DNA from 3 places in the Streptomyces sp. NPDC048496 genome. Region 1 is predicted to be linked to each of the others. Evidence: riboswitches for the same ligand, from Rfam matches in the RefSeq annotation. Region 1 holds a riboswitch; each other region holds the start of a gene.

Region 1 (9,352 bases):
GCGCGGAGACCGTCGCGTCCGGGATCCGGCTGATCGGCACCGCATGACCGGGCGGGGTGCTGCCGCTGTGCCGGGCCCCCTTCACCACGACGACCGGCTTCACCGCTGCGGTGCGCCGCGCGAGGCGGGTGAACTTCCGCGGATTGCCGAGGGATTCGAGATAGAGCAGGGCGACGTCGGTGTTCGGGTCCTCGTACCAGTACTGGAGGAAGTCGTTGCCCGAGATGTCGGCGCGGTTGCCCGCGGAGATGAACGTCGACAGACCCGCGCCGCGCCGGTAGAGCCCGGAGAGCAGGGCGATGCCGATCGCGCCCGACTGTGTGAACAGACCGATGCGCCCCGGGGCGGGCGGCTCGGGGGCGAGGGAGGCGTTCAGCCGTACGCCATCCGCGTTGTTGATGATCCCGAAGGCGTTCGGGCCGATGATGCGCATGCCGTACGAGCGGGCCTGGCGGACCAGTTCGCGCTGCCTTTCCCTGCCTTCGGCACCCCATTCGGCATATCCGGCGGAGAGGACCACGAGGCCCTGGACGCCGTGTTCGCCGCAGTCGGCGACGGCCTCCGGGACCCGGTCCGCCGGCACGGCGACGACCGCGAGGTCCACCGGTTCACCGATCTCGCCAATGGAACGGTGCGCGGGGACTCCGTCAATCGTTCCCTGAGCGGCGGCGAACGAGCTGTTCACGGCGTACGTACCGCCGGTGAAACCCGCACCGAGGAGGTTGCGCAGAACCGTGCGGCCCACCCCGCCGGGGTTACGCCCGGTGCCGATGACGGCGACGGACCCCGGTGCGAGCAGTCGCTGCACCGACCGCGCCTCCGCCCGCTGCTCGCGGGCGCGCTGGACGGCGAGGGACTCGGCGGTCGGTTCGAGGTCGAGGGTGAGATGGACGGCGCCGTCCTCGAAGCTGCGCTGCTGGGTGTACCCGGCGTCACGGAACACCTTGATCATCTTGTTGTTGGCGGGCAGCACCTCGGCGGCGAAGCGCCGGATGCCGCGCTCACGCGCCACTGCGGCGATGTGTTCGAGGAGCGCCGATGCCACGCCGCGGCCCTGGTGCGCGTCCTGGACGAGGAAAGCGACCTCGGCCTCGTCGGTAGGGGCGGAGGCCGGCCGGCCGTTCGCGTCGATCCGGTCGTAGCGGACGGTGGCGATGAACTCGCCGCCGACCGTGGCGGCGAGCCCCACCCGGTCGACGTAGTCGTGATGGGTGAAGCGGTGGACGTCCTTGGCGGACAGACGGGGGTAAGGAGCGAAGAACCGGTAGTACTTCGACTCGTCGGAGACCTGCTCGTAGAAGCTGACCAGGCGCTCGGCATCGTCCGTGGTGATGGGCCTGATGCGGGCCGTACCGCCGTCGCGGAGCACCACATCCGCTTCCCAGTGGTCGGGGTACGCGTGGTGCGGACTCTGCTCCGGCGTGGGCTGCATGGACAAAGCCTACGGCGCGGTCAGCGGTCGCGTAGGGCCCGGGGCCGGGGCAGTCTGAGAGCTCCGATCGGCCGTGCGGCACGGGCTGAGGCCGGGTTGCGGGTCGGCGGGAGGCAGCGCACCGAGTGAGAGACTGGTCTAGACAACCATTGATTCGTGAAGGGCAGAACCATGGCTGAGCGCCGCGTCAATGTCGGTTGGGCCGAAGGCCTGCACGCCCGCCCCGCTTCCATCTTCGTCCGTGCCGCCACGGCGTCCGGCATCCCCGTGACGATCGCCAAGTCCGACGGCCCCCCGGTGAACGCCGCCTCCATGCTCGCGGTGCTCGGTCTCGGCGCGCACGGCGGCGAGGAGATCGTGCTCGCCTCCGAGGCGGACGACGCGGAAGCCGCGCTCGACCGTCTGGCGAAGCTGGTCACCGAGGGGCTCGAGGAGCTCCCGGAGACCGTCTGATTCCAGGGTTCCGATCAGGGGGAAGCCTTCCCGCCAATGCGACTGCATTTCCGACGCCGGGCCGAAAACCATGAATATCTTTGGGCCCGGGGACGGTTCCGTGGGACGGATCGGCAGGAACGGACACGTCGAAGGCCCCGGCGGAAGCCGGGGCCTTCGACGTGTTGCGGATGGGACGTCGGTCAGACGTTCACGCCATGGGCGCGCAGGTACGCCACGGGGTCCATGTCGGAGCCGTACGAAGGCGTGGTGCGGGCCTCGAAGTGGAGGTGCGGTCCGGTGGAGTTGCCGGTCGAGCCGGAGAGGCCGATCTGCTGGCCCATGCCGACGCTCTGGCCGACAAAGACACCGATCGAGGAGAGGTGGCCGTACTGGGTGTACGTGCCGTCCGTCATCCGCAGCACGATGTTGTTGCCATAGGCACCGCCCCAGCCCGCCTCGACGACCGTGCCGGCGCCGACGGCGACGACGGAGGTGCCGGAGGCGGCGTGGAAGTCGATGCCCGAGTGGCGGCCGGAAGACCAGAGGGACCCGCTCGACTTGTAGCCGGTGGTGACGTACGAACCGGCGACCGGGAGCTGGAAGGAGCCCAGGCGGGTGCGCTCGGCGGAACGGGCGGCGCGGGCCTTCGCATCACGGGCCGCCTTGGCGCGGGCCTCGGCCTTGGCCTTCGCCGCCGCCTCGGTCTCCGCTTCGGCCTTGGCCGCCTCGGCAGCCTTCGCGGCGACGTCGGCCTGGCGCTTCTGCACCTCGGCCTGGGTGGCCACCTGGTCGGCGAGGGCATCCTCGATGGCGATGACCTGGGTCAGACCGGTTTCGTTGCCGGAGGGGGCCTCGGCATCCGTGGCGAGGGCCGGAGAGGCCAGCCCGCCGATGACGCCGGTGGTCGCCAGCGTCGCGACTCCGGTGACGCGTGCGCTCCTGCGCTTCAGGCGGCTAGGGGCACGGTGCTTCCCGGTGGGGCGGGTGAACGCCATGAAGTAGCTGGTCCTTTCCTTCCTTCTCGCCTACCGGGTTAGCTGACGGGTTCGGAGCAGGAAGGTCTCCTACGGATCCCCGGCCTCACAGGAGGTCGCGGCATCCGATTCACCCCAGGGACTGTGTGGGTCCCCGGCTCCCCAGGCTCGCGCCTGACGGGGATTCGACGATCACTGCCCGGCGCCACGGATTGCGGCATACGAGTGACGGACAGTGGAGCCGACGCTAGGCGGGGGCACTTTCATTCACCAAACGGACAGGGCGCTTTGTAGCGCATCCCACAGGGCAAGCAAGAAGCTTTCGCCTCGAATCGGGCAAAAGGGAAGACCCTGGCGAGAAGCGGCTCACCAGGGTCCCCCTTTGCCCCTCTTGGCGGGGCTTTGGCGCATCAGCCGGTGACGACCGAAACCTCACCGATGCCCAACGCCCTGACCGGCCCCTCGATCTGCGCGGCGTCGCCGACGAGAATCGTGACCAGCCGGTCCACGGGGAAGGCGTTGACCACGGCTGCGGTCGCCTCGACCGTGCCGGTCTCGGCCAGACGGGCGTACAACTGCGCCTGGTAGTCGTCCGGGAGATGCTGCTCGACCTGGTCGGCGAGCGTGCCGGCGACGGAGGCAGCCGTCTCGAACTTCAACGGGGCGACACCCACGAGGTTCTGCACAGCGGTCTCGCGCTCGGCGTCGGTCAGTCCCTCGGCCACCAGGGTCCGCAGGACCTTCCACAGGTCGTCGAGCGCCGGTCCGGTGGACTCCGTGTCCACCGAGCCGCTGATCGCCAGCATCGCCGCGCCGGTCGCCCCGGAGGCGGAGTCCGGAGCCGTCGAGCGCAGGACCTGCCCGAAGGCCCGCACGCCGTAGGTGTAGCCCTTCTCCTCGCGCAGCACCCGGTCCAGCCGGGAGGTGAGCGTGCCGCCCAGGCAGTAGGTGCCGAGGACCTGGGCCGGCCACACGCTGTCGTGCCGGTCGGCGCCGATGCGGCCGATCAGCAGCTGCGTCTGCACGGCGCCCGGACGGTCGACGATCACCACGCGGCCGGTGTCGTCGGCGGTGATCGGCGGGACCGGACGGGGCTCCACCGTGTTCCCGGTCCAGTCGCCGATGGTGTCGGCGAGCAGGGCGTCCAGGTCGATACCGGTGAGGTCGCCGACGACGACGACGGTCGCGGTGGACGGCCGGACATGGGCCTCGTAGAAGGCGCGCACGGCCGCGGAGTCGATCCGCTCCACCGTCTCCTCGGTGCCCTGGCGCGGGCGTGACATCCGCGACGTGGCCGGGAAGAGCTCCTTGGAGAGCTGCTTGGCGGCACGCCGGGCCGGGTTGGCCTGCTCGTGCGGAATCTCGTCGAGCCGGTTGTTCACCAGTCGCTCGATCTCGCTGTCGGCGAACGCGGGCGCCCGCAGCGCCTCGGCGACCAGCCCGAGCGCCTTGGCCAGCCGGGAGGCCGGAACCTCCAGGGAGACCCGCATGCCGGGATGGTCGGCGTGCGCGTCGAGGGTGGCTCCGCAACGCTCCAGCTCGGCGGCGAACTCCTCGGCGGAGTGCTTGTCGGTGCCCTCGGAAAGGGCCCGCGCCATGATCGTGGCCACGCCGTCGAGGCCCTCGGGCTCGGCGTCCAGCGGGGCGTCGAGGAAGATCTCGACCGCGACGACCTGCTGGCCGGGACGGTGGCAGCGCAGCACCGTCAGCCCATTGGGCAGGGCGCCGCGCTCGGGTGCGGGAAAGGCCCAGGGCCTGGCCGTACCGGGGGTCGGCTGCGGGTGGTACTCCATCGATACTCCAGTCGCGGCAGCGTCGGTCACTTGTCCGCCCCTTCGTGCGCGTCGGTGTCGGTGTCCGTCTCGTCGGCTTCCGCGTCGGCGGATTCGGCCGGATCGACCGGCTCGTAGACGAGCACCGCCCGGTTGTCGGGGCGCAGCTGGGCCCTGGCCGCCGCCTGGACCTCGTCCGCAGTGACGTCGAGGACCCGCTGGACGGCGGTCAGGGCAAGCTGCGGGTCGCCGAACAGCACGGCGAACCGGCAGAGTTCATCGGCGCGGCCCGCGACCGTGCCGAGCCGGTCCAGCCACTCGCGCTCCAACTGTGCCTGAGCGCGCTCCATTTCCTCGGGCGTGGGCCCCTCGGCGGCGAACCGGGCCAGCTCCTCGTCGACCGCGGCCTCGATCTGCGCCACCTCGACACCGCCGGACGTCTTCACGTCCAGCCAGCCGAGCGACGGCGCGCCGGCCAGCCGCAGCAGCCCGAAACCTGCGGCAACGGCCGTGCGGTCGCGGCGGACCAGGCGGTTGTGCAGCCGGGAGGACTCGCCTCCGCCGAGCACGGTCAGCGCGAGATCCGCGGCATCGCACTCCCTGGTGCCGTCGTGCGGCAGCCGGTAGGCGGCCATCAGCGCCCGCGCCGGGACCTCCTCGTGGACCTCTTCGCGCAGCTGCTCGCCGATGATCTCGGGGAGCGTGCCGTCGCGCGGCGGCTGCTTGCCGTCGTGGGACGGGATGGAGCCGAAGTACTTCTCGATCCAGGCGAGCGTCTGCTCGGGGTCGATGTCGCCGACGACCGACAGCACCGCGTTGTTCGGCGCGTAGTACGTACGGAAGAAGGTCCGCGCGTCTTCGAGCGTCGCCGCGTCCAGGTCGGCCATCGAGCCGATCGGGGTGTGGTGGTACGGGTGGCCCTCGGGGTAGGCGAGGGCGGTCAGCCTCTCGAACGCCGTGCCGTACGGAACGTTGTCGTACCGCTGGCGGCGCTCGTTCTTGACGACGTCCCGCTGGTTCTCCATGGACTCGTCGTCGAGCGCGGCGAGCAGCGAGCCCATCCGGTCGGCTTCGAGCCACAGGGCCAGTTCCAGCTGGTGCGTGGGCATCGTCTCGAAGTAGTTGGTGCGTTCGAAGCTGGTCGTCCCGTTGAGGGAGCCGCCGGCGCCCTGCACCAGCTCGAAGTGTCCGTTCCCCTTGACCTGTCCGGAGCCCTGGAACATCAGGTGCTCGAAGAGGTGAGCCAGACCCGTGCGTCCCTTGACCTCGTGGCGCGACCCGACGTCGTACCAGAGGCACACCGCGGCGACCGGGGTCAGATGGTCCTCGGAGAGCACCACGCGCAGGCCGTTGGCCAGACGGTGCTCGGTCGCTGTCAAGCCGCCGGAGCCGGCCTGGGCTGTGGCCGTGTGACCCATGGGCATGTACGTCCCTTCGATCGCGATACTGGATTTCTTGCGAGACCTGCCACTGTAAGCAAGCGCACGGACACCTGGCGAAGTTCCCGTGCCGTGGAAGTTCGCGTGAAAGAGCGCTTGGGACGGGTCGAGGTCGGCGTTGTCAGTGCGGCGGTCCACAATGGTCCGCGTCAGAACCAGACGTTGCCCGAACAGATCTGTGAAGGAGTCGCAGCAGCGATGGCCCGCCGCAGTACGAAGACCCCGCCGCCGGACGACTTCGAGGAGAAGATCCTCGACATCGACGTCGTCGACGAAATGCAGGGCTCCTTCCTCGAGTACGCGTACTCGGTGATCTACTCACGGGCCCTGCCGGACGCCCGCGACGGCATGAAGCCGGTGCACCGCCGCATCGTGTACCAGATGAACGAGATGGGGCTGCGCCCCGACCGCGGCTATGTGAAGTGTGCCCGCGTCGTCGGCGAGGTCATGGGCAAGCTGCATCCGCACGGCGACGCGTCGATCTACGACGCGCTGGTCCGGATGGCGCAGCCGTTCTCGATGCGGCTCCCCCTCGTCGACGGGCACGGCAACTTCGGCTCGCTCGGCAACGACGACCCGCCGGCCGCCATGCGGTACACCGAGTGCCGGATGGCCGACGCCACGTCGCTGATGACGGAGTCGATCGACGAGGACACCGTCGATTTCCAGTCGAATTACGACGGCCAGGAACAGGAACCGGTCGCCCTCCCCGCCGCGTATCCGAACCTCCTGGTCAACGGGGCATCCGGGATCGCGGTCGGCATGGCGACCAATATGCCGCCGCACAACCTGGGCGAGGTCATCGCCGCCGCCCGCCATCTGATCAGGCATCCGGGCGCGGACCTGGAGACCCTGATGCGGTTCGTCCCCGGACCCGACCTGCCGACCGGTGGCCGGATCGTAGGCCTCGGCGGGATCAAGGACGCGTACGCGGCCGGGCGTGGCACGTTCAAGATCCGTGCGACGGTCACCGTGGAGAACGTGACGGCCCGCCGCAAGGGCCTGGTCGTCACCGAACTGCCCTTCTCCGTCGGCCCGGAGAAGGTGATCGCCAAGATCAAGGACCTGGTCTCGGTGAAGAAGCTCCAGGGCATCGCCGATGTCAAGGACCTCACCGACCGCGAGCACGGCCTGCGCCTGGTCATCGAGGTCAAGAACGGCTTCGTGCCCGAGGCCGTGCTGGAACAGCTCTACAAGCTGACGCCGATGGAGGAGTCCTTCGGCATCAACAATGTGGCGCTGGTCGACGGACAGCCGCTCACACTGGGTCTCAAGGAGCTCCTCGAGGTCTACCTCGACCACCGCTTCGACGTGGTGCGCCGCCGCAGCGAGTTCCGCCGGACCAAGCGCCGGGACCGGCTGCACCTGGTCGAGGGCCTGCTCGTCGCGCTGATCGACATCGACGAGGTCATCCGGCTCATCCGGTCCAGCGACAATTCCGCGCAGGCGAAGGAGCGGCTCATCGAGCACTTCTCGCTGAGCGAGATCCAGACGCAGTACATCCTGGACACCCCGCTGCGCCGACTGACCCGGTTCGACCGGATCGAGCTGGAGAGCGAGCGGGACCGGCTCAACGCCGAGATCGACGAGCTGACGACGATCCTCGAATCGGACGCCGAGCTGCGCAAGCTGGTCTCCACCGAACTGGCCGCGGTCGCGAAGAAGTTCGGCACCGACCGGCGTACGGTGCTGCTGGAGTCGGCCGGTGCGCAGGTCGCCTCGGTGCCGCTGGAGGTCGCGGACGACCCCTGCCGGGTGCTGCTGTCCTCGACCGGTCTGCTGGCCCGTACGGCCACCGGCGACCCGATCGTCGTCGCCGAGGACGCCAAGCGCGCCAAGCACGACGTGATCGTGTCGGCCGTGCCGACGACGGCGCGTGGCGATGTCGGCGTGGTGACGTCGACAGGGCGGCTGCTGCGGCTCGCGGTGATCGACCTGCCCCAGCTGCCGGACACCCATGCCGCGCCCAATCTTTCGGGCGGGGCACGGGTCTCGGAGTTCCTCACGCTGGAGACCGGTGAGGAGGTCATCTGCCTCACCACGCTCGACGAGTCCTCCCCCGGCCTCGCGATCGGCACCCTGCAGGGCGTCGTCAAGCGGGTGGTGCCGGACTATCCGGCCAACAAGGACGAGCTGGAGGTCATCACCCTCAAGGACGGCGACCGGATCATCGGCGCCGCCGAACTGCGTACGGGCGAGGAGGACCTCGTCTTCATCACGTCCGACGCACAGCTGCTGCGCTACCCGGCGGCCCAGGTACGGCCGCAGGGCCGGCCGGCGGGCGGCATGGCGGGCGTGAAGCTGGCGGAGGGCGTCGAGGTGCTCTCGTTCGGCGCGGTGGACCCGGCGGCGGACGCGATGGTGTTCACGGTGGCGGGCTCGCACGGCACGCTGGACGACTCGGTGCTGACGGCGAAGCTCACGCCGTTCGACCAGTACCCGCGCAAGGGCCGGGCCACCGGCGGTGTGCGCTGTCAGCGCTTCCTCAAGGGCGAGGACGTCCTGGTGTTCGCCTGGGCGGGTGCGATCCCGGCGCGGGCGGCGCAGAAGAACGGCACCCCGTCCGAACTGCCGGAGCCGGATCCGCGGCGCGACGGTTCGGGGACGCCGCTGGCCAAGCCAGTCGCGGTGATCGCCGGACCGGTGTAGCCGACGGGATACCGCCGGCCGCGTTCGTTGGTCGGTTTCAGCCAGCCGGCTGTTGTACGTAACGCAGGACGCCCCACATGCTCTGCTCATGTGCGGCGTCCTGCGTCATGTCCGGCGCCGGCCCTGCTTCCACCGGCGGTTCGCAGTCGTCGTGCTCCGCATGCCGCCGGTACACCTCGACCGCACCCACCACATCCCCCCCGGGCCTCCAGCACCTCCGCCAGACGGCGGGCAGCTTCCAGCCGGTCCTCACCCGCCGCGTAGGCGCGCAGCTCATCGATCCGCCCGTGCCGCACCAGCAGTTCGGCCAGCGGGTCACGGTTGTTAACCGGCGTGGAGCCGTACGTGCGCAGCACCTCGACCGCCTCATCCGTGCGGCCCTGTCCCTCGCGGACGGACGCCAGCAAGTTCACCGCGTTGAACGGCTCCGGGTACCGCCCGCCGCACTCCGGGCTACCGCACCGCGCGCACGGGCACCCCGGCACGGTCCGGGCCGCCAGCAGCGCCGTAACCTCCTCGCCCCGGCCCACCCTGACACCCACCTCGGCCAGAGCCTCGGCGAGGCACCAGTCCGCGACGTGCGGCAGGAGCAGCGCGTAAGCCTCCTCGCCCCGGCCCTCCGCGTCCAGCAGCCGGGCGGCCTCCGCGGCC
Region 2 (9,352 bases), on a different contig from region 1:
CTCGCTGCGGGTGCGCCGCTGCACGACGGAACGCGAGGTGGCGGCGATCGTCGACGCGCTCGCACCGGACGGGCTGCACATCGAGCGCTGGCTGCCCAAGGCATCGCAGCGAGGGCGCTCGGCCGACCTGCGGGTCCTGGTGGTGGCGGGCCGCGCCACCCATGCCGTCGTACGGACCAGCCACTCCCCCATGACCAATCTTCACCTCGGCGGCGAGCGCGGAAGCCTTGACGAGGTCCGCACGGCCGTCGAGGCGGCGGGCGGCAGTTGGGCCGAGGCCCTGGCCGTGTGCGAGCGCGCCGCTGGCTGCTTCCCGGACACGCTGTGTGTGGCCGTCGATCTGCTGCCCGCGACCGGCTGGCGGCGGTTCGCCGTCGGCGAGGTCAACGCCTTCGGCGACCTGCTGCCCCGCCTGACCGGGCTGCCCGGCAGCGGCTTCGAGGGCCTGGACACCTATGTGACGCAGGTCGTCGCCGTACTGAACAGAGCAAGGAACCACCGTGCAAGCGCCACCCCCTGACACCGGACAGGCCGTCGCCGACATCCGCGACGCGGACGCCGCCCCCTCGGAACACACCGGGAATCCTGACATGAGCGAGATCGTGGGCAGTCACGATCTGCTGCTCATCACCCTCGACACCCTGCGCTACGACGTGGCGGCGGAGCTGGCCGCCGCCGGACGCATCCCGCATCTGGCCCGTCATCTGCCCGGCGGCATCTGGGAGAAGCGGCATGCCCCGGGCAGCTTCACGTATGCCTCGCACCAGGCGATCTTCGCGGGATTCCTGCCGACGCCCGCCGCCCCCGGCCCGCACCCCCGGCTGTTCGCGGCACGCTTCGCTGGCAGCGAGACCACCGCTTCCCGGACCTTCGTCTTCGACACCCCCGATCTGGTGTCCGCTCTCGCCGGGGCCGGTTACCGCACGGTGTGCATCGGAGGCGTCGGCTTCTTCAACCGGCAGGGCCCGCTCGGTTCCGTGCTGCCGGCCATGTTCCAGGAGAGCCACTGGGAACCCGAGTTCGGCGTCGCGTCACCCATCTCCTTCGAGGCCCAGGTGGCGCGGGCCGAGCAGGTCGTCGGGGGGCTTCCCGCCGAACAGCGGCTCTTCCTCTTCGTCAACGTGTCGGCGCTGCACCAGCCCAACTGGTTCCACCAGCCCGGCGCCACCCGTGAGTCGGGTGACTCCCGTGCCACGCACGCCGCCGCCCTGGAGTACGTCGACGCACACATCGGCCGGCTCCTTGCCGCCGCGAGCAGCCGCCGGCGCTGCTTCGCCATCGTCTGCTCCGACCACGGCACGGCGTACGGGGACGACGGCTACACCGGTCACCGGCTCGGCCACGAGTCCGTCTGGACCGTTCCGTACGCGCACTTCTTCCTGGAACCGGGGGCCACCGCACGATGACCAGTCCGCACACCGTCCGCCCGTACCAGAGCTACGTCTACGCCTATCCGCACAAGACGGCGTACCGCCCGCTCACCGGCCACCCCGTCGGCCGGCCCGCGCTGCGCGAGCTGTGGGCGGGAGAGCGCAAGGACGCGCTCTCGCTCTATCTCCACATACCGTTCTGCGAGGTCCGCTGCGGTTTCTGCAACCTCTTCACCCGGATCGGCGCCCCCGACGAGCTGACGACCCGCTATCTCGACGCACTGGACCGGCAGGCCACCGCCGTCCGCGACGCACTGGGTGACGACGAGCCGGTGCGGTTCGCCGCGGCGGCGTTCGGCGGCGGCACCCCCACCTTCCTGACGGCCGCCGAGCTGGAGCGGCTCTGCGACATCGCGGAGAAGCGGATGGGCGCCGACCTGCGGTCCGTGCCGCTGTCGGTCGAGACCTCGCCGTCGACCGCAACGACCGACCGGCTGGCCGTCCTCGCCGACCGCGGGACAACCCGGATCAGCATCGGCGTACAGAGCTTCGTCGACGCCGAGGCACGCGCGGCGGTCCGTCCCCAGCGCCGCGCCGATGTGGAGGCGGCGCTCGGCCGGATCCGGGACGCGCGCATCCCGGTCCTCAACATCGACCTGATCTACGGCATCGACGGGCAGACCGAGGTCAGCTGGCGTTCCTCTCTGGACGCGGCCCTCGCCTGGCAGCCGGAGGAGCTGTATCTCTATCCGCTGTACGTGCGCCCGCTGACCGGACTGGGCCGGCTCGGCGCCGACGCCGAAGCAGCGGCGGAGGCGGCCTGGGACGGGGAGCGGCTGCGGCTGTACCGGGCGGGCCGGGACCATCTCCTCGCCCACGGCTACGAGCAGGTGTCGATGCGGATGTTCCGCCACGCCGACGCCCCGCAGCAGGGCCCCGCCGACTACGCGTGCCAGACGGACGGCATGATCGGTCTTGGCTGTGGCGCACGCTCGTACACCAGTCGGCTGCACTACTCCTTCGACTACGCGGTGGAGATGCGGGAAGTGCGGGCGATCATCGACGACTACACCGCCACCGAGGACTTCTCCCGCGCGGAAGTGGGGCGGTATGTCGACGGCGACGAGGCGCACAGGCGCCACCTTCTGCAGTCGCTCCTCCAGGCCGAGGGGCTGCAACTGGCGGAATACCGTGAGCGGTTCGGTGCCGCTCCCGGTGACGACTTCCCAGGTGAGCTGGACCGGTTCGAGGCTCGCGGCTGGCTGGACGGGTCCGCCGTGGCGTCCGGGCTGCTGCGGCTCTCGCCCGAGGGGCTCGCCCACTCCGACGCGCTGGGTCCCGAACTGTTCTCCCCCGCTGTACGGGCCGCGATGGCCGCGTACGAACCGAAGTGAGCACTCCCATGGATCTGACGATTCTCTATCGGGGTCCCCTGGCGTCGTGCGACTACGACTGCCCGTACTGTCCGTTCGCCAAGCGGCGCGACAGCCCGGAGCAGCTCCGCGCCGACCGCGCCGCGCTGGAGCGGTTCACCGCGTGGGCGGCGGCGCAGACCAGGGACAGGATCTCGGTGCTGTTCACGCCGTGGGGCGAGGGGCTGGTCCGTTCCTGGTACCGCCGCGCGTTGGTGGAACTGGCGCAGCTGCCGCACATCGGCCGGGTCGCGATCCAGACCAATCTCAGCGGTCGTACACGGTGGCTGGCCGAGGCCGGTGAAGCCGGCCGCGGCAAGATCGCGCTGTGGTGCACGTACCACCCGGGGCAGACACCGTACGGCCGTTTCCTCGCCAGGTGCCGGGAACTGTCCGCTGTCGGTGTCCGGTACAGCGTCGGTGTCGTCGGTCTCGAGGAGCATGTCGACGAGGCGCGGCGACTCCGTACCGACCTGCCCGACGAGGTCTACCTCTGGGTCAATGCCGCTGAGGGGCAGCGCTACACGGACGAGGAGGCGGACCGCTGGACGGCCCTCGACCCCCTCTTCCCGTACAGCCGTCACCCGCACCGCTCGGCAGGCATGCCGTGCCGGACCGGCGAGTCCGTCATCTCGGTGGACGGCGACGGCACGGTGCGCCGCTGCCACTTCGTCCCGGCCGAGCTGGGCAACCTGTACGACGGCAGCTACCGGCGTGCGCTCGGTCCGCGGGCCTGTCCGCTCACCGTCTGCGACTGCCACATCGGCTATGTGCATCTGGAGACACTGCCGTTGTACGACGTCTTCGCGGGTGGCGTCCTGGAGCGCATACCGGCCCGACGCCCGGGCATAGCGGCGCCCTCGGGGCGCCGGTTCCTGCCGGTGTCCCCTGTCGCCGGACACGCCTGAAGCCCCCGAGAGGCGAAAAGGGAACGGGCCCGTCCGGCAGAGGAGGCCGAAGAGAGGCCCTAAGCAAAATGGGATTCCGATCAGCGCGCGGCGTCTGGTGCGTGCGATCGCAAGGCGCCGGAAGGTCCTCGGATCGGCAACGCAGCGAGCGTGCGTGCCAGGCGTCGCGCGCCGGGCGCCCATTTTGTGAGCTCCTCTAAAGCGGCAGGAGGTCCGGCCGCTTCGCCTCGACGTGGTCGCCGGAGGACTCGCCGCGCAGCCGCCGCCCTATCCACGGAACCAGGTACTCACGCGCCCAGTGGATGTCGTCGCGCCGGACCTCCAGCGTGCCGCGCTGTGCCTGCGGGGGCCATTCCTGGTCGGGGTCGGCCGGCACATCAAGGCCGAGGACCTGGGCGGCGCGCAGCGCGACCCGGGTGTGCCCCTCGGGCGACAGGTGGAGCCGGTCGTCGTCCCAGGCGCGCCGGTCCTGCACGGACTTCAGCGACCACAGGTCGAGGACCGGGCAGTTGTAGCGATCGGCGATGGAGCGCACATGGGCGGTGTATGTGGCGATCTTGCCGCGCAGATGGCGCAGGACGGGAACGCCGCGGGTGTCGAAGCCGGTCGTCACCAGGACGGTGCCGACCGAGTCGGTGAGCTCGGCGACCGCGCGCTCGAAGCGCTCGGCCACGTCGTCGGGGTCGGTGCCGGGCCGGATGATGTCGTTGCCGCCCGCGCAGAAGCTCACCAGATCGGGTGCGAGCTCCTTGGCGCGCGGTACCTGCTCCTCGACGATCTGGTCGAGGAGGCGTCCGCGTACGGCGAGATTGGCGTACCGGAAGTTTCCGTGCGCGAAGCCGTCGGGGCTCGTCGCCGCATCGGTGTCCGGGAGCTGGTCCGCGAGAAGTACCGCGAACCGGTCCGCCCAGCCGACGAAGGTTCCGTCCGGGCCGGGGTCTCCGACTCCCTCGGTGAAGCTGTCGCCAATCGCTGCGTACGACCCGATGGCGCCATGCCGGTTGATGACGCCACGTTGATTGTTTCTCGAATCGTCTGCCACAAGCGCATATCCTGCACCGCCGAATGTGACCTACGCGACCGTAATAAGGGGTTGACGGGTGGTGAGATAGACCACCCGGTCAGGTTTTGGCAAAGGGGGAATAAGCGAAGGGGCGGTGCGCCGCTGCGCACCGCCCCTTCACCGGGCCGACCGAATCAGCCGTGGATCAGACGTAGATCCCGTGCGAGGCCAGGTAGGCGATCGGGTCGATGTCCGACCCGTACGCCGGGCCGGTGCGGATCTCGAAGTGCAGGTGCGGGCCGGTGGCGTTGCCGGTGGCACCGGAGAGGCCGACCTGCTGGCCCGCGGTCACGGTCTGGCCCGCCGAGACGGAGAGCGAGGACATGTGGCCGTACTGCGAGTAGTGGCCGTCGGCGTGCTTGATGACGACCTGGTTGCCGTACGCGCCACCCCAGCCGGCGGTGACGACGGTGCCGGAAGTGATCGCCTTCACGCTGGTGCCGGTGGCGACCGGGAAGTCGATACCCGTGTGGCTGCCGCTGGACCAGTTGGAGCCGGAGGCACGGTAGGCGGTGGTGTGGTTGCCCGGGACCGGGTGAACGTAGCCGGAGCTGTTGCTCTGACCGGCCGAGGCGGAGGCCGTGGTGGTCTTGACGGAGTCCGAAGCCTTGGACTGCGACGCGGACTTGTCGGCCGAGGAGGTCGACGGAGCCGGGGCGGACTGCGTGGTGTCCGTCGTCGCGGCGGAGCCGGCCGGCTTGCCGCCGAGCGTCAGCTTCATGCCCGGGAAGATCAGGCTCGGGTCCTCGCCGACGACCGCGCGGTTGTCCTGGTACAGCTTCTGCCAGCCGCCCTCGACCTGCTGCTCGGCGGCGATCTTCGACAGGTAGTCACCGGCGACGACGGAGTACGTCCGGGTCTCAACCTGCTTTTTCACGACCGGCGCGGCCTCGACGGCGGCGTGCGTGGCTGCCGACTGCGCGGTGGGCGCGGCCTGCTCCGCGGCGTGGGCACCGGTGGCGCCGAGCAGCGGAAGGGCGATGACAGCCCCACCGGCTCCGACGGCGGCGACGCCGCGGGCGATCGTGCTGGACTTGGTACGGCGGTGCTTACCCGATGTGGGCATGAAGAATTTCCTCTCCGGCGCCTACGAGGTGAGCTGTCGGGTTCGGGCTGGAGATGCCCGGTCGCAGTTCGCGACTTCACCCCGAGCCGACCGGATCTCTCCGGGCGGCGGCTTACCTGGTTCCCCCGCTCCTGCCACACGTGAGTGGGTGCGAATTCCGGGCGGCGGCAGGATTAGGCGGTCCGTCCGGATTGAGGGTGACCGTAGGCGAGCGAGGACGACGGAAACAAGCCATCGATTACTCGAGGGAATCCGCGCCGGGAAATCGGCGCGGAATCCTGGTCACCCTCCGTGGATTACGGATCTTGGCTTTCCGCGCGACGTCCGGAATACCCATCCGTGGCACCACCACACACCGTCACGAATATGATCCCGCTCACGAGGAGGGCATCATCTCCCGTAGAAATAGGCCATGTTCCGCCAAAAGGCGCAATGCGGACACATTGCGCGCGTCCGCCACGCCGGAGCCTCAGCACCTTCGCGTCCAGGCCCCCCTCAGCCCGGTGTGCAGACCCTGATGCAGCAGCACGGCACCGTGGTGGACCGCCCCGGCGTCCAGGTCGGTGCACGTCGCCGCGGGGCCGAGCCCGCGTAGCCGCAGGGCCGGCGGCCGCTCCCCGTACCGCTGTGCCTCCAGCCACATCAGCACCGCGGCCTTGTTGGCATGCACGTACTGCACGGCGCTGAGTCCACCGCGCGGGGCCCGCAGCCGGTACAGCGCGCCGTGCTGCACCGCGGGACGGATCTCCTTGTAGAGATCCACCCAGCTCCACGCCTCGGCCGGCTCCTCGTCACTCCACTCGGTGCGATCCCCGCCGACCCCGAGCTCCCCGGCCATCGCGCTGACGAAGCGGAAGCGCAGGCTCTCGGCGTCCGGGACGACATGGGCCAGTTGCCAGGCGTGCCAGGCCCGGCTCGCCCCGCCTAACCCTCCGGCGCTCCACAGTCCGGCGAACACCGGTGTGGTGTACGTCTCCCCCGGTGCGAGCCGCAGCAGCCCGGAGTCGTCGCATCCGGCGCCTCCGGTGATCTGCACGAGCCCGTCGGGGAGCTGCTCCACCGCGATGCGCCACGAGCCGGACCAGCCGAGCGCGCAGCCGTAACGCCCGTGCGAGGGGAATTCCATGGGGTGTTCAGCAGGAAACCGCCGAGATGATTGCCTGAGAATTCAATGTCGTATCGTCGCAGGAGCTGACCTCGCCGGCGAGCCGCGCCGACGCCAGACACTCCAGGAGACACCGTGACGCAGCAGGTGCCGCAGGTCCCGTCGACGGAACCCGAGCTGGCAGGTGTACGCAACTTCCGCGATGTGGGCGGACTGCCGACCGTGGACGGCCGCCGGGTGCGGCACGGACGGCTTTTCCGCAGTGGTCACCTCGCGCACGCCACCGACGAGGACGCCGCGTTCCTCGGCGGCCTCGGGCTGCACACGATCTTCGACTTCCGCAATGCGGCGGACCACAGGCTCGAAGGCCCGGACGTGGACCTGCCGGGCGTGCGGAATGTGAACATTCCGCTCTCCGACCCGGCCGACGGCACCGAGTTCTGGCGGATGGTCCGCGACGGCGACATCGCGCAGCTGCGCTCGGTCCTTGCCGACGGCAAGGGAGCGGCGCAGATGACCGCCTCGTACAAGTCGATCATCAGGGACCGTACCGCCGAGCACAGCCGGGTGCTGCACGCGCTGGCCGAGGACAGCGTTCCCGCTCTGATGCACTGCGCGGCCGGCAAGGACCGTGCCGGTCTCTCGATCGCGGTTTCGCTACTGGCGGTCGGCGTCGAGCGCGAGGCCATCGAGGCCGACTACCTGAAGTCCAACGATCCGCACCGCCGGTACAAGGTCCGGCGCACCGACACCTCGGCGACCGGGATGTCGCCCGAGGTGATGGAACTGCTCAGCCCGCTCTTCGATGCCCGCGCCGAGTACCTCGCCCAGGCCTTCAGTACCATCGAGGAGACCTGGGGCAGCACGGACCGCTATCTCGCCGAGGGCCTGAAGCTGACTCCGGAGATCCTGGAGCGGCTGCGCGGACGGCTTCTCGACGAGGCGTAGCCGGACCGCAGGCCGGCCGAGGTCAGCCCTTTCCGGCCACCGCGAAGAGCAGGTAGAGGAAGGCCGCGAAGATGTGTCCGGCGATGAGATAGGCGAACAGCCTGATCACCACGCCGCGCGGAAACTTCCGCTCCTGCGAGTCGTAGTTCTTCCGGGACTTCGGGGTGAGCGGATCGAAGTTCTCTGAATCGGACATGACAGTCCTTTCTGGTGACCGGCCGGGCCGGTCTCAGCGATGGTGGGTACCGCTGCCGAGGCACAACTCGGCGGCGGGGCTCTGCAACAGGGTGTGGACGAAGAGCAGCTCGGATCCGTCGCGGTCCACGGCGGCGATCCGGTGCGGGGTGAGCGAGTCGAAGTGGGCGCTGTCGCCCGGGTCGAGATCGTGCACGGTGTCGCCGAGGCTCACCCGCAGCCGCCCGGCAAGGACGTACAGCCACTCCTCGCCGGGATGGACCCGCACGAGATCGCCCTGGGCGCCGTACGGGACCCGGACACGCAGGGCCTGCATCGCCCGGCCGGACCCGCCGGCCTGCTGGTACATCCAGCCGTCGGCCTCGGCCCCCTCGAACCGGCCACCGCGGACGATCGCGTCACGTTCGGGGGCAATCTCGCCGAGCAGCTCGGAGACCGTCGTACCGTAGATCCTGGCAAGTCCGAGGAGCATGGGCAGCGACGGCTGCCTCCGGCCCGTTTCGAGCCGGGAGAGATGGGCCGGGGAGAGCCCGGCGTGCTGGGCGGCGGCCTCCAGGGTCAGACCACGGCGGCGGCGCAGATCGCGCAGGCGTGGCGCGACCCCGGGCAGCTCGTCGGCCACCCCTCCATCGGAAGAGTTCATATACCTATTGGGCCAGGATAATGCCTCAGAGGCAAATATTTTGCCCCTGAGGCAAACCAGGCTCAGCGGTTGGCGACGGTCTGTCTGACCAGCGTTCTTCCGAAGTCCCACATCAGCCCGCCGCCGCTGTGCGCGTCATCCATCACCGCCGTGAACGCGGTCACGAACCGGTCCACCTCCGGCTCCCCGATGACCAGCGGCGGAATCAGCTTGATCACTTCCAGACGGTCGCCGGAGACCTGGGTGAGGATCCGGTGCTTCTGCAGGAGCGGCACGACGACCATCTGCGCGAAGAGACCCTTGCGGGCCGCCTGCAGCACGGTCCAGCGGCTGCGCAGCTTCAACGAGCTCGGCCGGCCGAACTCGATGCCGATCATCAGCCCGCGGCCACGGACCTCGTGCAGCAGTTCGTAGCGGCCGGTGAGCGCGGCGAGCCGCTCGCGCAGCAGATCACCGGTGCGACGGGCGTTCGCGACGGTCTCCTCGTCCTCCATCACCGCCAGGACCGCGAGCCCCGCCGCCATCGCCTGGGCATTGGAGCCGAAGCTCGCCGAATGGACCAGAACCCGGTCCATCGACGAATAGACGCGTTTGAAGATCCAGTCCTTCCCGAGGGTCGCCCCGACCGGCACATAGCCGCCG
Region 3 (9,352 bases), on a different contig from region 1:
GACCACACCAGGCTGCGCCGGCTGGTCTCGAAGGCGTTCACGCCGCGCCGGGTCGCCGAGTTCGCCCCGCGCGTCCAGGAGCTGACGGACCGCCTCATCGACAACTTCATCGAGGAGGGATCCGCGGACCTCATCCACGACTTCGCGTTCCCGCTCCCCATCTATGCGATCTGCGACCTGCTCGGCGTCCCGCGCGAGGACCAGGACGACTTCCGGGACTGGGCGGGGATGATGATCCGCCACGGCGGCGGTCCCCGCGGCGGGGTGGCCCGGTCGGTGAAGAAGATGCGCGGCTATCTCGCGGAGCTCATCCACCGGAAGCGGGAGAACCCGGGGGAGGACCTGATCTCGGGGCTGATCCGGGCCAGTGACCACGGCGAGCACCTCACCGAGAACGAGGCCGCCGCCATGGCCTTCATCCTCCTCTTCGCGGGATTCGAGACGACGGTCAACCTCATCGGCAACGGGGTGTACGCCCTGCTGCGCAATCCGGAGCAGCGGGAGCGGCTGCAGCGCTCGCTCGACGCGGGGGAGACAGAGCTGCTGGAGACCGGTATCGAGGAACTGCTGCGGTACGACGGTCCGGTGGAGCTGGCGACCTGGCGGTTCGCCACCGAGCCGCTGACCCTCGGCGGGCAGCGGATCGCGGCGGGTGACCCCGTACTGGTGGTGCTCGCCGCCGCCGACCGGGACCCGGAACGGTTTGCGAACCCGGACACGCTGGACCTCGCGCGGCGTGACAATCAGCACCTGGGATACGGGCACGGCATCCATTACTGCCTGGGAGCACCACTGGCCCGACTGGAGGGGCAGGCTGCCCTGGCCACGCTGTTGAGGCGCCTCCCGGACCTGCGGCTTGCGGTGGAACCTACCGATGTGCGGTGGCGTGGCGGACTCATCATGCGTGGACTGCGCACGCTTCCGGTGGAGTTCGGTCCCGGCCGGCGTTCCGACGACAGTGACACCCTGTCAACCCTGTGACTTTCACGTGATCTGCGCTGCATCGACTTGTGACAAGCGTTCGAGTGCCGCTACGTTCACCGTTCGACTCACCAGTCACTTGTCAGTCACACGGAAGGCAATCCCATGGGCTCCGCGAACGGCAGACACCGTCGCCCTCGCCAGGCACCCGCGATCGTCGTCGCCGCAGGCGTGACCGGTTCGGCCATCGCTATTCCCCTGCTCGGCGCGGCCGGTGCGCACGCGGCCGACGCCACGACCTGGGACCGGGTCGCGGAGTGCGAGAGCGGCGGCATGTGGAGCGCCGACCTCGGCAACGGCTTCTATGGCGGTCTTCAGTTCTCGCAGGACGCCTGGAAGGCGTACGGCGGTGAGGCGTACGCCGCGCGCGCGGACCTCGCCAGCCGCGCGCAGCAGATAGCGGTCGCCGAGAAGGTCCTGGAGGACCAGGGGCCGAAGGCGTGGCCCAGCTGTTCGGGCATCTCCGGGCTCACGGAGGACGGGGTGTTGCCGGGGGTGGACCCGGGAATCGTGCCGTCGGCCGAACCGGCGAAGGGCGGGGACGCGTCCGAGGCGCCGTCCGCCAAGGCGCCCGCCAAGGCGTCGCACAAGGCGTCGGGCAAGGCGTCGGGCAATGCGTCGGGCAAGGCGTCGCACAAGCCGTCGGCAGAGCCGTCAGCCACATCACCGTCCAAGAAGTCCGATTCGTCCGACTCGCCCCAGAAGTCCGACTCCCCCGGAAATGAGGCGGGCGGCAAGCATCGCGGCGCGCCGGCCTCCGAGGTGAGTCAGGGCGCGGGCAGGGGTGGTGGCCGGGACTCGGGCCGACATGCTTCCCGCGGTAACAGTGAGGGGCGCGACACGCGCGCGGTGGCGGCCGACAGTGATTACACCGTCCGGCCGGGCGACAACCTCTCGGCGATTGCTGACGCACAGAAGGTTCCCGGCGGATGGCCCGCTCTCTACGAGGCGAACAAGGGTGCGGTCGGCGGCGACCCGGACCTCATCCTGCCTGGCCAGAGCCTCGATCTCAGCGTGAAGTCGGAGTGAGAGCAGTCTGATAAACGGCTATAAGTACCCCAAAAACCGGGGTAGTTCAGGGGCCTATGTCCGCTTATGCGTAAGTGAGACATGGGTCTCTTTGCGTCAATTGGCGTGTCGCGCCTGCCGGGTCTGTCCGTATCGCCCCTCACCTGCGAAAACGCTGCGCATTCGGATGCAGGTAAGGACTGATTGTCCGTTATGCCCATCTTTGAATGTCGAGGTTGCATACGTTTACGGTCGGAACCGCTCGCACCGCGGGCCCCGTCGACCGTCACGCCGAATCCTGCCGTCGGTCGAAGGGAACAGACGCGTAAAGCGCCGTAGGCAGGAGCGGGGGACCCAGGTAAGCCGCCGGGCCCGATGGTCGAAAGACCGTCAGGACCGGCTCGGGGTGAAGTCGCGTGCTAGGACATGCGACCGGGCAACTCACTTGGCCCGAACCCGACAGCTCACCTCGTAGGCGTCGGTGAGGAGAAGTTCCATGCTGCTGAACAGCAAGGGCAAGCACCGTCGCCCGTCCAAGGCCGTCCGTGTCGCCACGCTCGCCGGTGTCGCCGGTGCCGCCATCGCCGCTCCCCTGATGGGTGCGACCGGTGCCTCCGCCGCCTCCGTCGCCACGTGGGACGCCGTCGCCCAGTGCGAGTCCGGTGGCAACTGGTCCATCAACACCGGCAACGGCTACTACGGCGGCCTGCAGTTCTCGCAGTCCAGCTGGGCCGCCGCCGGTGGTACGCAGTACGCCCCGCGTGCCGACCTCGCCACCAAGGCTCAGCAGATCGCCACCGCCGAGAAGCTCCTCGCCATGCAGGGCCCGGGTGCCTGGGGCTGTGCCGGCGCGGGTCGCCTCACCAACGACGGTGTCGACCCGGGTGTCGACACCGGCTCCACCGCGCAGCAGAGCGCCCCGGCGCAGCAGTCGAAGCAGGCCGCGCCGAAGCAGGCCGCGCCGAAGCCGGCCGAGCGCACCGAGGCCCCCGCCGCCTCCCGCGCGGACCGCGGCACCGCCCCCAAGAAGACCGTCACCACGCCGACCGGCGAGAAGGTCGCCAAGGGCGACGGCGAGTACAAGGTGAAGTCCGGCGACTCGCTCAGCGAGATCGCCGCGCAGCACAAGGTGAAGGGCGGCTGGCAGCAGCTCTTCAAGCTGAACAAGGACATCGTCGCGGACGCCGACCTGATCTACCCGGGTCAGCAGCTCCACCTGACGAAGTAGGGCGAGCGCTCCGTGGACACGGGCTCCCCGTGGACACGGGCTCTCTCCTCCCCAAGCACCCCGACCCGGCGCGGATTCCCCCGTACGCGCCGGGTCGGGGTTTCTCGTATTCACCGTTCAACTGTTGTCGTTACCGTCCAGTAGAAATCTGGACCTTTGCCCCGCTATGAGTGCCCTCGGGTCCTTTTTCGTCCCAGGAGGCGGGCGGTCGGCGGACCGAGGCGGCCCAGCCGGTTAGGCTCTTGTCGCAAGGCCAAAGCGACCCTGCACAACCAGCGTCATATCCCAGAAGGAGATGCCTCGTGCCGTCCATCGACGTCGTCGTAGCCCGGGAAATCCTCGACTCCCGCGGAAACCCCACGGTCGAGGTCGAGGTTGGCCTCGACGACGGCAGCACGGGCCGTGCTGCTGTGCCGTCCGGCGCCTCCACCGGTGCGTTCGAGGCCATTGAGCTTCGCGACGGTGACCCCAACCGCTACCAGGGCAAGGGCGTCGAGAAGGCCGTCCTCGCCGTGATCGAGCAGATCGGCCCGGAGCTCGTCGGCTACGACGCCACCGAGCAGCGGCTGATCGACCAGGCCATGTTCGACCTGGACGCCACCGAGAACAAGGGCTCGCTCGGCGCCAACGCCATCCTCGGCGTCTCGCTGGCCGTCGCGCACGCCGCGTCCGAGGCCTCGGACCTGCCGCTGTTCCGCTACCTCGGTGGCCCGAACGCGCACCTGCTGCCCGTCCCGATGATGAACATCCTCAACGGTGGGTCGCACGCCGACTCCAACGTGGACATCCAGGAGTTCATGATCGCGCCGATCGGTGCGGAGTCCTTCTCCGAGGCCCTGCGCTGGGGCGCCGAGGTCTACCACACGCTGAAGAAGGTCCTGAAGACCAAGGGCCTGTCGACCGGCCTCGGCGACGAGGGCGGCTTCGCGCCGAACCTGGAGTCGAACCGCGCCGCCCTGGACCTCATCCTCGAGGCCATCAAGGAAGCCGGTTACGTCCCGGGCAAGGACATCGCGCTCGCGCTCGACGTCGCCGCCTCGGAGTTCTACAAGGACGGCAAGTACGAGTTCGAGGGCAAGTCCCGCTCGGCCGCCGAGATGACCGAGTACTACGAGGAGCTCGTCTCCGCGTACCCGCTGGTCTCCATCGAGGACCCGCTGTACGAGGACGACTGGGCCGGCTGGAACGTCATCACCCAGAAGCTCGGCGCCAAGGTGCAGATCGTCGGCGACGACCTGTTCGTCACCAACCCGGAGCGCCTGGCCCGCGGCATCGAGGAGGGCTCCGCCAACGCCCTGCTCGTCAAGGTCAACCAGATCGGTTCGCTGACCGAGACCCTGGACGCCGTCGAGCTGGCCCAGCGCAACGGCTTCAAGTGCATGATGTCCCACCGCTCCGGCGAGACCGAGGACGTCACCATCGCCGACCTCGCCGTCGCGGTGAACTGCGGCCAGATCAAGACCGGCGCCCCGGCCCGCTCGGACCGCGTCGCCAAGTACAACCAGCTGCTGCGCATCGAGGAGATCCTCGACGACGCGGCGGTGTACGCGGGCCGCTCCGCGTTCCCGCGGTTTCGCTCTGCGAACTGATCAGCACAGCGCTCTGCGAACTGATCAGCTCAGCGCTCCGCGAACTGATCAGCTCAGCGCTCCGCGAACTGATCAGCTCAGCGCTCCGCGAACTGATCAGCACGGTAAGGGCTGATGGCAGGCCCGGTACCGGGCAAAGGCCCTGGCCTCCGTCCGTCCCCGCACTCGGTCCCGTACCGTGTGCGGGGACGGACGTGCGTAGTGGGGAGGCGGAGACATGGCCGCGAAGGACCGGGACCGGTTCTCCACCGCGACCCGGCTGCGACTGCTCGGTGAGCAGACCGCCGCCCGCGTCTACCGGTCCCAGAACCGCCGCCAGGCCCGCCGCTCACGGCTCACCGGCCGGGCCGCGTTCCTCGCCCTGGTCGTCTGCTCCCTGGTGGTGGCGCTCGCGTACCCGATGCGGCAGTACGTGTCGCAGCGCGACGACATCGCCGACCAGGAGCGGCTGGCGCAGGAGGCCGAGAAGCACACCGAGGAGCTGCGCGACGAGAAGGCGCGGCTCCAGGACGAGGCGTACATCCGGCGGCTGGCCCGGGAGCACCTGCACTACGTGCGTCCCGGGGAGACCAGCTACACGGTGACCGACCCCGACGCGGCGAAGGAACGCAGCGGAGGGGCGAAGGAAGCCGACCGGCCGTGGCACTCCAACCTGTGGGACGGCGTGGACAGCGCCGACCGCAACTGACTTCTCATTTCCCTGTTCACCTCGTCTCCGCAGCACCGTGCGGAGCCGTAGTTCACGCATCCGAGTAGATCCAAGGCAGGCATGGAAACGCCCCCTCCCCACACCGAGTCCACCACACCCACCGAGGCGGACATCGCCGCGTTCCAGCAGCAGCTCGGCCGCCCGCCGCGCGGGCTGCGCGCGATCGCGCACCGCTGCCCGTGCGGCAACCCGGACGTGGTCGAGACGTCCCCGCGGCTGGAGGACGGTACGCCGTTCCCGACGACGTACTACCTGACGTGCCCGCGCGCGGCTTCCGCGATCGGCACGCTGGAGGCGAACGGCGTCATGAAGGAGATGACGGAGCGTCTGGCCACGGACCCGGAGCTGGCGGCTGCCTACCGTGCCGCGCACGAGGACTACATCGCCCGGCGCGACGCGATCGAGGTGCTGGAGGGCTTTCCCAGCGCGGGCGGCATGCCGGACCGGGTGAAGTGCCTGCACGTGCTGGTGGGGCACTCGCTGGCGGCGGGGCCGGGCGTGAACCCGCTGGGCGACGAGGCGATCGCCATGCTGCCGGAGTGGTGGCGCAAGGGGCCCTGCGTGACGCCGTGCGGCGCGCCGGACGAGGGCTGACCGTTCCCCCCGGGGGCTCCGCCCCCGGACCCCCGCTCCTCAATCGCCGGAGGGGCTTGATTTCTAGGAGCACCCATGACCCGCGTGGCCGCCATCGACTGCGGTACCAACTCCATCCGTCTGCTCGTCGCCGACGCGGACCCGTCCACCGGTGAGCTCACCGAGCTCGACCGGCGGATGGAGATCGTCCGGCTCGGCCAGGGCGTGGACCGCACCGGCCGGCTCGCCCCCGAGGCGCTGGAGCGGACCTTCGCCGCCTGCCGCCAGTACGCGGCCGTCATCAAGGAGTACGGCGCGGAGAAGATCCGCTTCGTCGCCACCTCCGCCTCCCGCGACGCGGAGAACAGGGACGAGTTCGTACGCGGCGTACTGGACATCCTCGGCGTCGAGCCCGAGGTGATCAGCGGCGACCAGGAGGCCGAGTTCTCCTTCGACGGCGCCACCAAGGAGCTCGCGGGCAGCGAACACCTGCCGAAGCCCTACCTGGTGGTGGACATCGGCGGCGGTTCCACCGAGTTCGTCGTCGGCGACGACCGGGTCCTGGCCGCGCGGTCGGTGGACATCGGCTGCGTACGGATGACCGAGCGCCACCTCGTACGCGACGGTGTCGTCACCGACCCTCCCACACTGGGTCAGATCACCGCGATCCGCGCGGACATCGACGCCGCTCTCGATCTGGCCGAGGAGACCGTCCCGCTCACCGAAGCCGCCACGCTCGTCGGCCTCGCCGGCACCGTCACCACCGTGGCCGCGATCGCGCTGGGACTGGAGGAGTACGACTCCGAGGCGATCCACCACTCCCGGATCTCCTTCGAGCAGGTCCAGGAGATCACCGGTCGGCTCGTCACCTCGACCCACGCCGAGCGAGCCGCGATCCCCGCGATGCATCCGGGGCGGGTCGACGTGATCACCGCCGGGGCGCTCGTCCTGCTGGGTGTGATGAAGCGGACCGGGGCCCGCGAGATCGTCGTCAGCGAGCACGACATTCTCGACGGGATCGCCTGGTCCATCGCGTAGGGCAGGACCTAGCCGGGAGGCCGTCGGCAGTTCGCTCGAAAGGGCGCCCGAAAGGCTGTTCGCGGGGGTGCGGCAAGAGGCGCCGAAAAGGCGCTCATGCGCACTCTCGCCTGCACCTTTGAGTCGACGGGAGCCTCTCCGGGACCTCTTCGGGAGACACTTCGCGACGAAGTTCGTGAACTTCTTCACAAGGAATTCGTTCCCTTGACGCGCACTTCTGCTCCGTACGGGCCCCGTGACCGTCCGCGGACCGGCTCGCTGCGCGTGCGGGATGGTTCCGGACGTGTTGCCGCGGTGTCGATCGAAGGGGTGCTTCGCCCCGCTCGCGGGGCTCAAGGGCCAGCTCACAAGCGGTGAACAACGTTCGCCGCTGCGCCGTGGTTCCCCTGTGGCGCCATGACCTCGCTCACGGGGGCGGCGAAGTGTAGCAGAGGGTGGGCGATATCTTGTGAAGGGGCTCACGAGCATGCCCCCCGAGGGGGGTGGATACTCGATGGCATGAGCACCACGGAGCGTCCCAGGATCCTCGTAGTAGGCGGTGGGTACGTAGGCCTGTACGCAGCTCGGCGCATTCTGAAGAAGATGCGCTACGGAGAGGCGACCGTCACGGTCGTCGACCCCCGGTCGTACATGACCTACCAGCCCTTCCTCCCCGAAGCCGCCGCAGGCAGCATCTCGCCTCGGCATGTCGTCGTCCCGCTGCGACGCGTGCTGCCGAAGGCCGAGGTTCTCACCGGCCGCGTCACGACCATCGACCAGGACCGCAAGGTCGCCACGGTCGCGCCGCTGGTCGGCGAGGCCTACGAGCTGCCCTTCGACTACCTCGTCATCGCGATGGGCGCCGTCTCCCGTACCTTCCCGATCCCCGGCCTGGCCGAACAGGGCATCGGCATGAAGGGCATCGAGGAGGCCATCGGCCTGCGCAACCACGTTCTCGAGCAGCTGGACAAGGCCGACTCGACGACCGACGAGGACGTCCGCCGCAAGGCGTTGACGTTCGTCTTCGTGGGCGGCGGCTTCGCCGGTGCGGAGACCATCGGCGAGGTCGAGGACATGGCCCGCGACGCGGCGAAGTACTACACGAACGTGAAGCGCGAGGACATGCGCTTCATCCTCGTCGACGCCGCAGACAAGATCCTTCCCGAGGTCGGCCCGAAGCTGGGCACCTGGGGCCGGGAGCACCTGGAGTCCCGTGGTGTCGAGGTCTTCCTCTCGACCTCCATGGACTCCTGCGTCGACGGTCACGTCGTCCTGAAGAACGGCCTCGAGGTCGACTCCAACACCATCGTGTGGACGGCCGGCGTGAAGCCGAACCCGGCGCTGGCCCGCTTCGGCCTGCCGCTCGGTCCGCGCGGTCACGTGGACACGTCCGAGAAGCTCCAGGTGCAGGGCACCGACTACATCTGGGCCGCGGGCGACAACGCCCAGGTTCCGGACATGGTCGGCCGCAAGGCCGGTAACCCGAACGCCTGGTGCCCGCCGAACGCCCAGCACGCGCTGCGTCAGGCCAAGGTCCTCGGCGACAACGTCATCTCCGGGATGCGCGGCTTCCCGCAGAAGGAATACAGCCACGCCAACAAGGGTGCGGTCGCCGGTCTCGGCCTGCACAAGGGCGTCGCGATGATCGTCATGGGCAAGATGAAGATCAAGCTCAAGGGCCGTCTCGCCTGGTACATGCACCGTGGCTACCACGGCATGGCGATGCCGACCTGGAACCGTAAGATCCGGATCTTCGCCGACTGGACCCTTGCGATGTTCCTCAAGCGCGAGGTCGTCTCTCTCGGCGCCATGGAGACGCCGCGCGAGGAGTTCTACGAGGCCGCCAAGCCGGCCCCGGCTCCGGCCGCCGCCAAGACCGAGGGCGAGAAGGCCAAGGCCTCCTGACCCGGGCTCCGGTCCGCCGGATCCTCTCCGTACGACGCCCGAAGGGGCCGCCCGCCATCCGTGGTGCGGGCGGCCCCTTCGTCGTGTCCGGAGCCCGGGAGCGACCCCCCGGCACATATGTGTGGTGTGCAGGCATTTTGCCGTTCCGTTGCGCCACTGCGGGATGGCGTTGGCGCCGGAGAGTGTTCACGGGGGTGTACCTCGTCGTGGCACCACGGGTACATGGCGTGGTTCGAGGCATGTTTGGGCATGTTTGGGCTCGTTGGGAAACACCATCACGGAGGTGTACGCCATGGCAGACGCCGCGTTGCGGCTGAACGCTCTCGCCGAGGAGTTGCTGGG

What was found. A riboswitch is a leader RNA that binds a small molecule or an ion and turns the genes downstream of it on or off. The one in region 1 is predicted to bind cyclic di-AMP.
Region 2: another riboswitch for cyclic di-AMP. It lies ahead of ACGFSA_RS20285 (peptidoglycan DD-metalloendopeptidase family protein); the one in region 1 lies ahead of ACGFSA_RS21975 (M23 family metallopeptidase).
Region 3: another riboswitch for cyclic di-AMP. It lies ahead of ACGFSA_RS17215 (transglycosylase family protein); the one in region 1 lies ahead of ACGFSA_RS21975 (M23 family metallopeptidase).

Annotation. Positions count from the first base shown of each region.
Region 1 is NZ_JBICXB010000025.1:36,955-46,306, reverse strand. Features, by position in the region: gene ACGFSA_RS21985 (GNAT family N-acetyltransferase) at 1-1,432, opposite strand, end outside; gene ACGFSA_RS21980 (HPr family phosphocarrier protein) at 1,604-1,885, shown strand; gene ACGFSA_RS21975 (M23 family metallopeptidase) at 2,068-2,862, opposite strand; cyclic di-AMP (ydaO/yuaA leader) riboswitch at 2,875-3,042, opposite strand; gene ACGFSA_RS21970 (M16 family metallopeptidase) at 3,252-4,634, opposite strand; gene ACGFSA_RS21965 (M16 family metallopeptidase) at 4,661-6,037, opposite strand; gene ACGFSA_RS21960 (DNA topoisomerase (ATP-hydrolyzing) subunit A) at 6,251-8,701, shown strand; gene ACGFSA_RS21955 (hypothetical protein) at 8,788-9,352, opposite strand, start outside.
Region 2 is NZ_JBICXB010000022.1:2,892-12,243, reverse strand. Features, by position in the region: gene ACGFSA_RS20310 (STM4014 family protein) at 1-520, shown strand, start outside; gene ACGFSA_RS20305 (STM4013/SEN3800 family hydrolase) at 591-1,406, shown strand; gene ACGFSA_RS20300 (STM4012 family radical SAM protein) at 1,403-2,764, shown strand; gene ACGFSA_RS20295 (STM4011 family radical SAM protein) at 2,773-3,690, shown strand; gene ACGFSA_RS20290 (SGNH/GDSL hydrolase family protein) at 3,887-4,732, opposite strand; gene ACGFSA_RS20285 (peptidoglycan DD-metalloendopeptidase family protein) at 4,899-5,819, opposite strand; cyclic di-AMP (ydaO/yuaA leader) riboswitch at 5,823-5,980, opposite strand; partial or broken gene ACGFSA_RS20280 (GH36 C-terminal domain-containing protein) at 6,278-6,921, opposite strand; gene ACGFSA_RS20275 (tyrosine-protein phosphatase) at 7,060-7,872, shown strand; gene ACGFSA_RS20270 (DUF6126 family protein) at 7,895-8,068, opposite strand; gene ACGFSA_RS20265 (helix-turn-helix domain-containing protein) at 8,102-8,710, opposite strand; gene ACGFSA_RS20260 (aspartate aminotransferase family protein) at 8,773-9,352, opposite strand, start outside.
Region 3 is NZ_JBICXB010000016.1:6,769-16,120, reverse strand. Features, by position in the region: gene ACGFSA_RS17225 (cytochrome P450) at 1-981, shown strand, start outside; gene ACGFSA_RS17220 (transglycosylase family protein) at 1,087-2,010, shown strand; cyclic di-AMP (ydaO/yuaA leader) riboswitch at 2,311-2,482, shown strand; gene ACGFSA_RS17215 (transglycosylase family protein) at 2,486-3,217, shown strand; gene eno (phosphopyruvate hydratase) at 3,520-4,806, shown strand; gene ACGFSA_RS17205 (septum formation initiator family protein) at 5,024-5,494, shown strand; gene ACGFSA_RS17200 (DUF501 domain-containing protein) at 5,576-6,109, shown strand; gene ACGFSA_RS17195 (exopolyphosphatase) at 6,185-7,126, shown strand; gene ACGFSA_RS17190 (NAD(P)/FAD-dependent oxidoreductase) at 7,625-9,010, shown strand; gene ACGFSA_RS17185 (class I SAM-dependent methyltransferase) at 9,303-9,352, shown strand, end outside.